2 regions of the Dehalobacter sp. DCM genome follow, and region 2 is predicted to be linked to the other one. Evidence: predicted binding sites of a transcription regulator. Region 2 holds the regulator's gene; the other holds the start of a gene.
The links. The regulator NrdR, encoded in region 2, represses ribonucleotide reductase genes. The targets are predictions, from matches to a motif close to CACNANATNTNGTG.

Region 1 (7,711 bases), 1.3 Mb from region 2:
TGAGTGTTCCGTGTTGGATTAAATCAGATCAAACATATATTTGGTTAATAAAGTAAGTGTACATGTGTGTACATGTACACTTAAATCCTAATTAATCCGAAGCCATTTGTCAAGGGGGTTAAACCATCATTTTTGGTACTATTGATAATTTTTTGACAATTTAAAGTGCAAAGCTACAATCGAAAGAAATCATACACATTTTTTAGATTTTGATAGCTGGCATCTTCGTGCGTAAATAAAACCTTGTTCGTGGAAAATATAAAGCGGTCATTACCTGCGGTTATATCTTTGAGTTTTTGTGCTGCGTCCAGACATTCTCTCTCAGTTCCGTCTTTTAACAAATACGTAGGATAGAAACCGCTAATATAGGTACTCTTTCCCCGAAAATAAGCTTGATACTCCTCAATGCTTGTCGACTCAAAATGCGCAATGACCTGGCTGGAATCTGTTGTCGCGATAATGTCTATGAAGCGGTCAACGTTGCCTTCGAACAGGATCATGATATTATATCCTTTGCGTATCAGCGTCTCCACCAGGGCGTTGTATGTAGGATAATAGAATTCTTCAAAATCCCGCCTGTTAAGTAAGCCTGGAAGATGAAGCGGCAGCAGCAAATGGTTTGTATTATACGTTTTTCGATGCATTTCCGCCTGATCCAGTATAAGGTTATTCAATACGAGGCAAGCCTCTTTTACAAGCTCAGGAACACTATGGAGATCCAGGAGCAGTTCCTTAGTCCCTCGAAGAAAATCAGCAAGAAAATCTAAGGGGCTTTCGATAATCAGCATATTAAAGTGCATTCTGCCGCTCAAAGTAAGGTTCGTAAAGATCTTGTTTTCATCAGACAATAACTTATCTATAAATTCAAGACTTTCAATAAAAACCTGTGTATTGAGCTTACGCGTATATAACCGTTGGAGGCATGTTGAGTATAAATATTGTAAAGGTTCACGGATTAAGGCCGGGTACTCTGTGCGTTCCATGATGGTGATGCTTTTTCTGACATAAACGTTTTTCTTGATCTCGCACCAAGCCTTATTACCAAGCTTCGTATAAAGCGGGTTATCCCCAGAATGTATACCCATACCAAAGGTGCATTGAAAATCATCATAAGCTGACTGATAAGCAGCTTCTATCCGAGAATTGACATCGTTCCCAGGCAATGCAAATTTACCCATTTGATTTTCATAATAGGCTTTTATCCAGAAATGATTAGCAAGCAAGAATGTCGGGATTCCTGAAACGGATTTTTTATCAAAATCTTGTTCAAAAAAACTCATATGCCATTCTCCCGTTTATAGTACAGCCTCGGCTTGGAGCTTCAGAGCATCGCTGAGAATATAGTATTCACTATAGCTCAGCAAGGAATTGTCTTCGGAGGATACGATCTCCTGTGTGATGAGAAAAACCGGATCCCCGGAATGGGTATCAAGATGTTTGGTTAATTGGTTATTGGCTCTGACGACATGGATATTCAGCTTTTTCGCTATTTGAAAATGAAGTTGTTGTTTCTCCATAACGTTATGAAAATTTGCAAAATTAATGATATCTTCGACGATAGGGTTTCCTTTTTTATAGGGCATATAGATGAGCGTATATTCAACTCTTTTCTCTTTGGAACGATAAACTTTTCGCACCCGAATAACTTTTTCATCCGATACAATCTGCAGTTTTTCTATGAGTTTTTTCGACACGGGGATAAGTTTAACATCAATGAGTTGAATACTGTCTATTTGGACGTTGAGGTTCTCAATCTCGTCAAAAACAAGCTGGTATGTTTTGCCTGAAGGTTTGCACACAAAATTGCCTTTGCCGGGAATACTATAAATAAAGCCTTCATTTAATAACAGAGCAAGACTTTTTCGCAGCGTTGTCCTACTCACCCCATACTGAGCAGATAGTTCATATTCCGGCTGCATGATATCGCCGGGTTTCAAGTCCCCGTTGCGTATTTTATTTTTTATGTCATTAACAATATCGATATATAAAATATTCCCCATTGAATCATGCCTGCCCCTTCGATTTCATCCATTCCACGCAAAGCTTAGCTCCTTCAACAGCATCCAGGGAATAAGCGTCCGCCCCCAATTGTTTAAAGAGCTTATCATTGATGGAGGCACCGCCCACAATAATAAATAAATCCTCCCGTAAGCCGGCAGCAGCAATATTGTTGATGACTTTCTTTATGTTGCCGCCGGTCATTGTAAGGACACCGCTTATGCCAACGATATCCGGTTTTTTCTTTTTTATTGCTTCTATGAATTTTTCACTGGAGACGTCTACACCCAGATCGACCGTCTTAAAGCCTGCCGATTTAAGCACGCTAATAAAAACATCTTTCCCTACATCATGAATGTCCTCATAAATGGTTCCGACAACAACCGTTCCCAGCGCGGAACCATTGGCCTTTTTAGGAAATGACATCCCTTTGAGCTTCATAACCTTTTTAATTAACTCCCCGGATACGATAAGGTCAGCAATATAGTAGTCACCTATTTTGTATTTTTCGCCAACACGCTGAAGTCCCTTGCTCAGGTAATCATATATGTTATATACATCCACGCCCTGTGCCAGGAGTGTGTTGACGTGTTGGATAACCAAATCCTCGTTTAGTTCTTCTACGGCTTTAATTAATAATTCTTCCATATTAGCTCCTAAACAACAGTATTTTCGTTAATTGTATTATAGCATTGAATAATTTTTTCTGGAATAAGGTTCAACGGGCTTGTCTAAAATATAAGAAAGCGATATCGGCCAGCTGTATTTAGCCGAACGATATCGCCGCGAATAGAAGAGTTGTAGATTTAATCTTACCCGGGAGAAATGTCATTTCCTCGTTATTAAGAAAGAGCGACACAAGACTCCCATAGTGATCTTAGATAAAAAGTCTGTGTGGTTTAACCGCATTTGGAGTAGCCGCAGTGGATACAGACAACACAGCCGCTTTCGTGGTTCACTGGCATTCCGCAGTCCGGGCAGGCATTATCGATAGCCACAGCGACCTGAGCTTTTTTTATAACCGCTTTTTCCGTTTTTTCCAAACCGGGAGATACATGCTCTTCGGCCTGATTACGGCGAATAATGGCGGTATTGCCGTTGGCACCAATATCCTTATACTTGCGGATAACACGGGCAATGGCATCCGGACACGAGGTGACGTTCACACCTTCTTTGCGGATACATGCCGGACAGCGGATCCCCCGAATCTGTTCGATAATCGCATCCACGGAAATACCGGAACGCATAGCAATCGAAATCAAACGGGAAGTAGCTTCTGACTGGGAAGAGCAGCCGCCTGCTCTTCCGGTATTGGTGAACACTTCACAAATACTTTTTTCGTCGGCGTTGACACTAACGTAAAGATTGCCGCAGCCGATTTTTATTTTTTCCGTGACGCCAACGGTTACCGGCGGACGAGGACGAGGCACAATTGTCTCTTGCGGTTTCTTTTTGGAGATTTCCTCCGCTTCCTGACAAGAAGAAAGTGGAGGGGTAGTGGTTTCTTTTGATTTTTCGCAGTCCTTTGTACCGGCAGAGAGAACCTGCTGTTCCCGGCTGCCGTCCCTATAGACCGTAATACCTTTACACCCCAATTCAAAAGCTAAACGAAAGGCTTCGGCAACATCATCTCGCGTCGCGGAATTGGCGAAATTGATTGTCTTGGATACGGCATTATCGGTATACTGCTGAAACGCAGCCTGGATCTTAATATGCCATTCCGGTTTAATTTCCTGAGCGGTGACAAAGATATCCTGTACCCACTGGGGAACTTCCGTCAAGCCGGATACAGTTCCACGTTCAGCAGTTTTAGCCATGAGTTCGTGGGAGTAAAACCCATATTTACGAGCGTATTCTTCAAAAAGCGGATTGACCTCGATCAGTGCTGTGCCATCCATTACTGTCTTGGTATAAGCGACAGCAAACAGAGGTTCAACGCCGCTGGAGGCACTGCAAATCATGGAGATGGTTCCGGTCGGGGCAATTGTCGTCAACGTGGCATTACGCAGTTTGATTTTGCCATCATACATCGAACCTTTAAAATTGGGGAAAACGCTGCGTTCCTTTGCCAATCGTTGTGATTCGATGCGCGATTCTGTGCGAATAAACTCCATGATCTTCTCGGCATAGGCGGCACCCTCATCCGAGGTATAAGGGATTTTCAGCAAAATTAACAAATCGGCGAAACCCATAACGCCAAGTCCGATCTTGCGGTTGCCTTTTACCATTTTTTCTATGACTGGCAGCGGATACTGATTCACATCGATCACGTCGTCCAGGAATCGGGTGGCCAGTCGGGTAATATAGCCAAGACGTTCCCAGTCGATAGCCGGCTGACCATCCTTTTCGGTTATCATCAGCTTTAGATTGATCGAACCCAGATTACAGGCTTCATTGGGAAGCAAAGGCTGTTCACCGCAGGGGTTGGTTGCTTCAATTTCACCCACTTTTGGGGTGGGATTATCTCGGTTCATCCGGTCAACGAAGATGATGCCTGGTTCTCCGTTTCGCCAGGCGTGATCGACAATCTTCGCAAATACGTCTTTTGCCGGGAGCTGACCAACTTCTTTCCCGGAATGCGGATCGATCAGGTCATAATGCGAATTCGCTTCTACCGCCCGCATAAAGGTCTCGGTAACAGCGACGGAAATATTGAAATTATTAATATCTTTATTGTCCTCTTTACAGCGGATAAATTCCAGGATATCCGGATGATCGACCCGAAGGATCCCCATATTAGCGCCGCGCCGTGTTCCGCCCTGTTTTACAGCTTCAGTTGCGGCATTAAAGACTTTCATAAAAGAAACAGGGCCTGAGGCCACACCGCCAGTTGAACGAACCATGCTGTTTTTTTGGCGAAGCCTGGAAAAATTAAAACCGGTACCGCCGCCGGATTTGTGAATAATGGCAGCATTTTTCAGGGCATCAAAAATATCCTCCATGCTGTCTTCAACAGGAAGAACAAAACACGCGCTGAGCTGACCTAAATCACGCCCGGCATTCATCAAGGTAGGAGAATTCGGCATGAATTCCAAATTAGCCATAGCCGTATAGAACTCCCGAGTCAGATCTTTGATCGCCTTTTCATTGATGCCATAGTTTTTTTCTGCACCGGCCACAACCGAAGCAACCCGATAAAACATGGCTTCCGGCGTTTCGTATGTTCCGTCGTCTTCCTTCTTTAAATATCTCTTTTCCAGGACGACTCTGGCGTTAGGCATAAGGTTTGTTTTTTCCCAGTCGTTCCAATTTTCCCTGATCTCTTCCAATATCTGTACCTCCAGTTTCTTATATAATGTCTGGCTATTTGCTCTTAAAGGGTTCCGTGGCCATGCTTATGTATGGTTACTACAAATAGTACCTATTAATAATATCAGCACTATATCTAGTAGTCAACGGCCAGTCTGGGGCTTCAGGGTGCATTATCCATTATTAGTGATGAGGTTATGCTGTTTCTTTTAATTTTTCTTAATGTGACACAATTTCCCAAAAATATTCTGATCAAACATAAAAAACCCTCTTGGATGAATTGCATCCAAGAGGGTTTGTTAAATCCTAAGATTACCAGTTGTTTCTGGAACGGGGTTGGTAACAGTCACGGCAATAAACAGGTTTGTCACCGGTCGGTTGGAAAGGTACTGTGGTTTCTTTGCCGCAAGATGAGCATACAGCAGGGAACATTTCACGCTGGGGGCGTGAATAGCCACCATTTCTGTTCTGAGCTTTTCTGGCAGAACGGCACTCGGGGCAACGACCTGGTTCATTGGTGAATCCTTTTTCTGCGTAGAATTCCTGTTCTGAAGCAGAGAAAACGAATTCACGGCCACAGTCTTTACAACTTAGAGTCTTGTCATTATACATAAATGACCTCCTAGATTTATTACCCGCTTTTTTGGAAGTTGATTCGACGACTTCCCAGAGCCAGCGGCAATCGAGAAGGTCTTCTTATTCCTCTAAATATGAACGAGCAATTATTAGTATAACCAAAAATATGCAAATTGTCAAAGAAAAGTCAAAATTATCTTTCAAATCTGGAAATAATTGTGCTGTACTATTTTTTGGAAAGACAAGGATGCCCCAAGATTGACACCTGGGGGTTTTACTAATCATAATTGTTATTGAAGTAATCATAAGAGAGGTTTAGAAAATGGACGCCGGAAACATTATTTGGATTTATTTCTCAGTTGTCAATCTCATCGGATTTTTTATGATGGCTTATGATAAGCTTAAAGCAAAACAAGGCGGGTGGCGTGTACCGGAGGTTCGTATCTTCTTGATCGGTTTGATTATGGGAGCCTCAGGCATTTATGCGGCGATGCATGTACTTCGACATAAAACGCAGCATAGAAAATTTGTCATAGGAATCCCCCTGATCATTGTTCTGAATGTCCTATGTTTGATTTACCTGCTGCAAACAATATAAACATATTTCGATAAAAATGAAAAAATTTTCAAAATTAAGGTATTTTATGGGTGTAAATTAATGGCAAAATGATGTATAATGAAGAAAATTCCAAATTGAAAAGAGAATACAGTCAATGAGCCATAAACGTCGAAATATTTATCGTAATATTACATATTATGTAGAATTATCCGCCATGTTGTTGTATATTATTAAAGGTGACAAACACTTCGTGAATTTTGCTCCGAGATATCGACATTTTGGAGGTTGAAAACGATTAATATGGACAGTTTTATTTCAAAATCAAGAATACTCATCGTTGATGATAATTCTGTCAATATCCTTTTGCTAGAAAAGTTACTCAAAATGTCTGGCTATACACAGATCATCTCGACAACGGATTCCAGAACAACCCTGGATTTATATCTGCAATACCATCCAGACTTGATTTTGCTGGATTTAAAAATGCCTTATCTCGACGGATTTGAAGTTATGGAGCAATTGAAGAATATCAAGGAAGAAGATATCATTCCCATCATTGCAATGACGGCTTATGATGAATCAGAATACAGACTAAGGGCTTTTATGGCAGGTGCGAGAGACTTTATAGGAAAGCCCTTTGATTATGCAGAAGTCCTGATCCGTATAAAAAATGTATTGGAAATCAGGATAATGCATAACGATATTCGAGAAAACAACCGCAGGCTGCTGGATAAGGTAGAAGAGCGAACCAAAGAACTTCAAGGGTTACAGGTGGAACTGATCAACCGTTTGGCACGGGCTGCGGAGTTTCGGGATTGTCAAACAGGTAATCACATTACGCGGATGAGCAAATATACATATGAGTTAGGAAAAGCATACGGACTACCGGAAAACGACTGCGAATTAATCTATCATGCCAGCACGCTGCATGATATTGGGAAAATAGGTATACCGGATGAAATATTACTTACGCCCTCAAAGCTTAGTCCGGACGAATGGGAAAAGATGAAAACCCACACCGTTAAAGGGGCACAGATCCTGACGGGCAGCACAGCGGAGATGCTCAGACTTGCAGAACAAATATCGCTTTATCATCATGAGAAGTGGGATGGCAGCGGTTACCCATTTGGCCTAAAAGGGCAGGAAATTCCTTTGGTAGGCCGAATAACAGCGATTTGTGATGTTTTTGATGCCCTTATCTCAGAGCGGCCCTATAAAAAAGCGTGGCATAAGGAAGATGCTGTAGCTGAAATAGAGAGAGGAAGAGGAACTCACTTCGACCCCTATCTTGTAGACCACTTTCTGAGAATCGTACCGGTTATTAATGAG
Region 2 (7,711 bases):
CAGATAGCCCAGATAGCTGCCTAAAAGCTGTGACATAGTCCGTCCAACCACTTCTCTCATCACCACAGTGATCCAGCTTAAAGGACGTCCGTCTTTGTTGACCACCCGGATTCCCATAATCATTTTGCCCAGCGTCTGCCCAAAGAATTTCGTCATCAACACAAAATACAACGAGCCCCATATGCCCGGAAAAAGGCTATTGACCATAACAAACGATTGGATCCCTGCGTTTTCCAGTCCGGACGGCCAAACTAAATTGAAAAATATCCGGCTGCTCATGCCGATGACTATCACATCAAACAGAAAAGCCGCAACCCGGCTCCAAAAGCCTGCTGCTCTTAACGATATAACACTTTCGTTGGGAATAACTTGCTCGCTTATGTTTTCATCGATCACTATTTCCATTTTCGATCACCTTCCTTTAGCGATACAGGTACATCGCGGTAGGCACCGCCTTGTTCTGCAATTCCTCTATAACCCCCGTCATATTCAAGGGCATAGCCTGATAGATAAGCCTCTCGAAATTGAAACCTTCTTCATTTTTATATTGAATGACTGTTGGACTTGTTTCATTGATCATTTTTGCTGCCTCACTGATGGCATTGTCCAGATCACCAATACTGTCAATTAGTCCAAGTGATTTTGCTTGGGTGGCAGTATAGACCCTGCCGTCTGCAATTCCGATGACTGTTTTGCGGTCCATATGTCTGCCCTCTGCGACGATATCGACAAAATAGCCGTAATACTCATTGATCATCGCCTGCATAATCTGTATCTGCTCAGACGTCATGTCACGCATCGGATTCATAATATCCTTATTTTTCCCACTCTTAAAGATTATTTCTTCGATGCCTACTTTTTCTGCCAGCTCACTATAGTTATATGTTGACAGGATGACGCCGATGGATCCGGTCATTGTATAGCGATTGGCTATGATTTTATCTGCCGGCATGGAAATATAGTAACCGCCGGAGGCTGCCATAGAACCCATCGCAACAACAAGCGGTTTTTCGTAGCTTTCCTTGAGGCTTTTTATTTTCTGATAGATCTGATCACTTTCATAGACACCACCACCCGGTGAATTAACGGCAAGGATGATGGCCTTAATATCAGGGTTCTGGAAGGCATCCTCTAATTCCATTAAAAATAATTGATGGTTATAGCTATTGGTTCCGGTGAGCGTATCACCCGTATCCTGGATTGTTCCGTTAACATTTAGAATAGCAATGGTTTGACCTATTCCGGCCTGATATGTTTCCGTAGTAAATGACGGTTGTGAAGCCAGTGGGTTCAGGGATTCACTCCATAGACCGGCTCTCTTTGCCCCCGCCATAACATCAGTTCGGATATACACGATCAGCAAAACAAGAATGACAGCTAAAGAAATCCAACGTTTTTTGTTCATACTTTCCTCCCGGTTATTCACCATGTGGTTGGTTATTTACCTACACTATAGTGTGTATTCTTTTCGATTTTTCTACTTCAAAGTTAAGAGATTTCTTTCGTTAAAATCATTACAACCAAAATTCGACGGACATTGTAAGATGCGTCCCCTATTGATAAAGGGATTATTATAACTATAATTCGATGTAATAAATGATAATATCATCATAATTTCCATAGCCATTCAAATAGCCTTTTGGAATTACCCCTACGCGATGAAATCCGATTTTCTCATAGAGATGAATCGCACCGGCATTCGTACTGACAACCGCATTAAATTGCAGTAACTGGAATCCGGATTTCCGCCCCATTTTTATCGAATGCCGTACCAGTTCTTCGCCCATATGCAAGCCCCGAAAAGTTCTATCAACGGCATAAGACGCATTGGCGATATGACCGCAGCGTCCAATATAATTGGGATGCAATACGTATAATCCGACAATGTTGTCATCTAATAGCGCTACTCCCGTAAACGTCTGGGAAGCAAAAAATTCGTTAGCATCGCCTTCTGTCAATTTTTCCATTTGCGGAAAGGCATTCGCTTCGTCGACAACGTGATTCCAAATAGCAACCATCGCCGGTACATCCGCGTTCTGAAATTCTCTTATTATCATTGCCATGATTCGATGCTCCTTAGTTGAGAATATGTCCTTATTTTTCTTTCACCCTGAGTCATCATTACTTACCGAGTACCACGCACAGAGCAGTTTAATATCTTTCCTATTTCCTTAAGCCAAACCTCAGAGTAACCCTCATAGATCATGCCATCCAAAACTGCCTGAGGTGGCGGTGGCTGATGGAATTGCTGCAGTACCCACGTTGTTTCAGACTCGAGAAACTCCCTGATCGCATGCAGATCTTCAATGGGATGCCACACTGGAAGCACCGTTGTTCTGAATTCATAGGGGATCCCGCTATTTTTTATCCAATTAATCGTACGGGTTATCATACTGCCGCTGTTCGCGCACCCGGTCAACGCGTCGTATTTTTCAGGGAGGCATTTGACATCCATCGCAATATAGTCTAAATACCCAGCGATTTCCTGAAGTTTTTCCAAATTACTTCCGTTTGTATCGAGTTTTACTTTGAATCCAAGCTCTTTGATTTCTCTGACGAAAGGCAGCAGATCAATCGATAGCAAAGGCTCGCCACCGGTGAGACAAACACCATCCAATAAGCCCTTCCGGGATTTCATAAATGCAACCACAGCAGACGGAGAAGTCTGAGACTTCTCCGTGATATGGACCAAAGAGGGATTATGGCAATAGCCGCACCGGAAATTACAGCCGCCGAAAAAGACCGTTGCTACAATATGCCCGGGATAATCCACTAAAGAAAATGGTTCTAAATGCATCAACATATTATTCACCAAAGTATTATTTCGCTACACCATCGAAAAGACTTGGCGTTACGCCGGCAATTCGGTACTTAACGGTTTGATGTTTCTCTTCTTGTTTGCCGGGATTCATTGCGGAAATCGGACGATAAAATCCGGTGACACGGGTCATAACTAAGGTTTCTCTGCCACACTCCGGGCAGGTAAAATGTTCACCCTTGAGATATTTATGATTCTCACAAATACTGAAGGTCGGGGTTAGGGTGAAATAAGGCAGCTCGTAGTTTTCAAATACCCTGCGCACTACCGCTTTCGCAACGGCAAGATCATCCAGACTCTCGGCCAGATAACCGTGGAGCACAGTCCCGCCGGTATACAGTGTCTGGAGGTCATCCTGCAGTTCTACGGCTCGGAAAAGATCGCTGGTATAGCCCACAGGCAGATGCGTGGAGTTGGTATAATACGGTTCATTATCACCCGCAGTGATGATATCCGGATAATCTTTCTTATTGATCCTGGCTAATCGGTAACTGGTGCCTTCAGCCGGCGTAGCTTCCAAATTATATAGATCGCCGTCCTCTTCCTGGAATTGCTGGATTCGATCACGCATGTAGTTGAGTGTTTCCTTGGCAAAATTCTGTCCGAAAACAGTGGTAATGTCGTCAGCATCGCTGGTAAAATTGCGGATAGCTTCATTCATTCCAACTAAACCGATGGTGGAGAAATGGTTCGTCCAATATTTGCCGAAACGCTTTTTGATATCTCTCAAATAAAACTTGGTATAAGGATACAAGCCGTTATCTGTTAAAATTTCCAACGTTTTGCGTTTGGTCTGGAGTGAGCCGCGCGCAATGTTCATATGATTATCAATCAACGCGATGAACTGATCCCAATTGCCTTTAGCCAGATAGCCATAAAGCGGAAGATTCAAGGTAACCACCCCAATACTTCCAGTCAATGGATTCGCACCAAAAAGACCGCCGCCGCGCTTTCTAAGCTCACGGTTATCCAATCTTAAGCGACAGCACATACTCCTGGCATCCTCCGGATTCATATCGGAATTGATAAAGTTGGCAAAATACGGTATGCCATATTTATCTGTCATTTTGAAAATCGCTCGGGATACCTCGCTGTTCCAGTCAAACCCCTTGGTAATATTATACGTCGGAATTGGGAAGCTGAAGACATTGCCATCGGCATCGCCTTCCAGCATGACTTCACAGAAAGCGAGATTAATGATATCCATCTCCGCCTGATAGTCCCGGTAAGGTGTATCCAAGAATTTGCCGTTGATAACAGCCGGCTCGTCTTTAATTGCCGATTCGCCGGCCCTTACATCGAGCGTAATATTGAAAAACGGAGACTGAAAGCCCACCCGGGTTGGAACGTTGACATTGAATATAAATTCCTGAATACCTTGTTTTACTTGGTTATAATCTAGATTATCAGCTCGGACAAAAGGAGCTAAATAGGTATCAAAACTGGAAAGGGCCTGAGCACCGGCAGCTTCCCCTTGCAGCGTATAAACGAAATTAACAATTTGGCCCAGTGCCGAACGAAAATGCTTAGCCGGATTGGATGTCGTCTTGCCTTCAGCTCCTCTGAAGCCGACGAGTAGAAGATCTTTAAGATCCCAGCCAACACAGTAGGGCGCAAGATCTCCCATATCGTGGTTATGTATGGCTCCGGAGTCATGCGCTTTACCTACTTCTGCAGGCAGCAGGGATTGCCAGAAAGCATTTGTTGCTTTGCTGGTGACAAAGCGATTCAGACCCTGAACTGAAAACCCCATGTTCGAGTTTTCTTTGATTTCCCAGGTCCCAAGACCCAGGTATTCAGAAAATAGTTTATTATTATCGTTTTTCGCGTTTTCCTGGTTGCGAATAATTTCATGTTGGAAGCGATACCGGATATAGGCTCTGGCCACATTCGTATTCCCTGTATGCATGAGGATGTCTTCAACTTTATCCTGAATCAGTTCGATCGGAAATCCTTCGTTCTTACTGTAAACCGCTTCGAGTTCAAAAAGTACTCTGTCAGTAACAATTTTTGCCCAATGCGAGACATTTGGTGTTTCAGTGGCAATGAACGCTTTTTCAACCGCTTTCAAAATCTTTTCCTGATTAAATATTTCTCTTCTTCCATCCCTTTTCATAACATACATGGTGTATCCTCCCGCTTCTCTATATTTTGTAAATAGGCAAACCTAAAGAATACTGAGTGATATAATGGTTTGTATCACTGTAAATACCTTGTTCTCATCGTGTTCGACTTGGCGTGTAAATGAAGTGCCAGAAGTTTACTTGCGTCGTTTTACCAGTCCGTTCAATTCTTCCATAAACTTCTGAATATCTTTAAACTGCCGATAAACCGAAGCAAAACGAATATAGGCAATCTCATCGATTTCAAACAATCGTTTCATGACGGCTTCACCAATAAGTTCACTGGGTACTTCACGATCGTTCAAATCGCGCATTTCTCTTTCGATATCGGTAGCCATTGTTTCCAATTGTTCAGCGGAAACCGGCCGTTTTTCGCAAGCCCTGTTTAAACCAGACAAGAGCTTATGCCGAGAAAATAGTTCCCTTCGACCATCCTTTTTCACAACACTCAATTGGAAATCTTCATATCGTTCGTATGTCGTAAATCGTTTGGTGCAGACATCACATTCCCGTCTGCGTCGGATAGCTGTTCCTTCCTCGATCTGCCTGGAATCCAGTACTTTAGTATCATCACTCTGACAAAAAGGACAGCGCAATACCCTCATCCTTCCTATAGCTGTAGTATCAACCTATATATTGTATATGTTTTATTTTACCAATACTATATCTAGTAAGCAATAGCTTTCTAAGGCGTTTTTATCCAAATAATTGCCGATAGATCGATTATGCTTACGTTTTGCTTTCTTTTTGGTATTGACGATTATTTACACTTAAATTTATGGTGTACAAACACACAACCCCATATGGCGCATATGCTTTAATGTAATTATTTACCATTATAACCACAAGGAGGAAATTATTATGGCTCTTGAACAATCCTCTTATCTTATACAAAAAGCAGCTCCGATTATTATGAGAGAGCTCCAGCCCTACATCACAGCCAAAATTAGCCCTTTTCTAACAGAAAAAGTCGGTATCCCTCTGGCTAAAAGAATAGGACTTCCGCTGGCTAAAAAGGTTGGCATCCCTCTCGCCCGCAGAAGCGGAACATTTTTGTTTAACCGTGTCGCTTACCCCATGATTAATAACGTGCTGTTTAAAGGAAATCTTTCAACACTTCTCGGAGTTCCTGGAACGCCCGTAAAGACACTGCCGTCAAATTTATCAACCCTAGTGCCAACTTCCGATTCCTCCAATCCGCCATCCCAGACGACATCCTCTGATCAGCCGCTTCAGGAGTCAATTCAATCCGTAAACAAAAAAGGTCTAGCCCGCATTTTTAGTTCGCGAAAAAAAGAAAACAAAAAAAATAAACGCAAGGATACAAAAAATTCTAAAACAAGGCACAACGCTGGGCCTTCGGGAAATTCAGGGCTGTTCGGAAGAAGAAACAGAAACACGCTGCTTAACTACAGCAATCATTTTCATCTCCCATCGGAAATACCAAATCCAATAACGAGTCCACCAACGAACCCGGGAACGCATTCGGTTAATCAGCATCAGCCATCACAGGTTCCACACTTTCCTCCAGCGCCGGAACAGCCAAATTCACCGATTTTTCATGAATCACAGGGTTTAGGTCCTAACGTGGATACGTCTTATCAATCCAGTCTGTTTAGCAGAAGGCGCTATAATTTTGACTATTAAACAAATTCAATGCTATGACAATCAGCAAATAACCTGTCACAATAAGAAAACACCTATAAAACATCTGAATCCACGACTTTAAGGCTGATCATAGCTGCCAATGCTGGGAATATTATAAAAAAATACGATCGAACAAATGAATAATAAAAAAGACCGCCCTCAAATCACTTGCAAGATTAGGGACGGTCTTTGATTATACCTCAATTTGTTGGCAACTTATAGAATATTACCGTAAAATATTGAAAATCCTGGCATTGGGATGTGAAAAAACAACGGCAGTAACCGAAGCCTCCGGATCCATCATCCAACTCTCCGTTAGTTCCAGCCCAATATCCTGCGGTTTGAGAAGCCTGAAAAGTTTGCCCTGTTCCTCCAGATCCGGGTATATTGGATAACCCGGTGAAACCCGGATACCTTGATATGTTATGGGGCGTTTCCCTGCTGAACCATTGGCGTTGGTTAACGTTGTGCGCATCTCTATGCCCCAAGCTTGGCGTATAATTTCATGCATTTTTTCCGCAAAACTTTCGGCTAGTTCCAGTGCCAGCACTTGAAGCAAGAAGGATTTTAAATACTCCCCTTCTTCCTTGTAAGCATGCGCCTTTTCCCTGATACCCTTGCCGGCTGTTAGCGCAAAGATACCGATGTAATCCGAATCCGCGATGTCTCGCACCGTTCCGTTGCCTATAATTTCAGGCTGTGGCCTGATAAAGTCAGCCAGACACAGACCTTTTTCCCCATTCGCTTTGTGCTGTCGCGGAAAGCGCAATTCCTCCAGAACAGATTGGCCGTCCCTGGAATCAAGAATGCAAATGGAATTGCCTGCAGCGTATGCAGGGTAAATGGCATAGACACCATGGACGGTGATCAATTTCTTCTCAGCAATTTCCTTAAGAAAATCCTCGACAATACACAAATATTCTTCGAACCTGAGCTGGTTCTGATCGTGTGCTTGTGCTGCAGCCAGCGCTTGGGCCGCCGTATTCAATTCTTCTTTCAACAGGTGATGCGGATTTCTTTTGACCCCAAGATAACGTCGGAGGATAAAGGGCAAATCAAGCGCTGGTATCAGTTCTTCCAGCGGATAATCCCGCATAAGGTAACGATCCGTGCTCTGCGGTCG

Region 1: the regulator NrdR is predicted to act here: its motif matches at 5,376-5,389, upstream of LPY66_RS19620 (vitamin B12-dependent ribonucleotide reductase).

Annotation. Positions count from the first base shown of each region.
Region 1 covers NZ_CP092282.1:4,201,295-4,209,005, reverse strand. The annotation lists gene LPY66_RS19635 (uroporphyrinogen decarboxylase family protein) at 174-1,280, opposite strand; gene LPY66_RS19630 (GntR family transcriptional regulator) at 1,296-2,000, opposite strand; gene LPY66_RS19625 (cobalamin B12-binding domain-containing protein) at 2,005-2,646, opposite strand; gene LPY66_RS19620 (vitamin B12-dependent ribonucleotide reductase) at 2,898-5,219, opposite strand; gene LPY66_RS19615 (zinc-ribbon domain containing protein) at 5,560-5,859, opposite strand; gene LPY66_RS19610 (DUF1294 domain-containing protein) at 6,146-6,421, shown strand; gene LPY66_RS19605 (HD domain-containing phosphohydrolase) at 6,683-7,711, shown strand, end outside.
Region 2 covers NZ_CP092282.1:999,324-1,007,034, reverse strand. The annotation lists gene LPY66_RS04945 (RDD family protein) at 1-405, opposite strand, end outside; gene sppA (signal peptide peptidase SppA) at 422-1,405, opposite strand; gene LPY66_RS04935 (GNAT family N-acetyltransferase) at 1,578-2,063, opposite strand; gene LPY66_RS04930 (anaerobic ribonucleoside-triphosphate reductase activating protein) at 2,126-2,803, opposite strand; gene LPY66_RS04925 (ribonucleoside triphosphate reductase) at 2,820-4,943, opposite strand; gene nrdR (transcriptional regulator NrdR) at 5,079-5,537, opposite strand; gene LPY66_RS04915 (hypothetical protein) at 5,803-6,588, shown strand; gene metH (methionine synthase) at 6,815-7,711, opposite strand, start outside.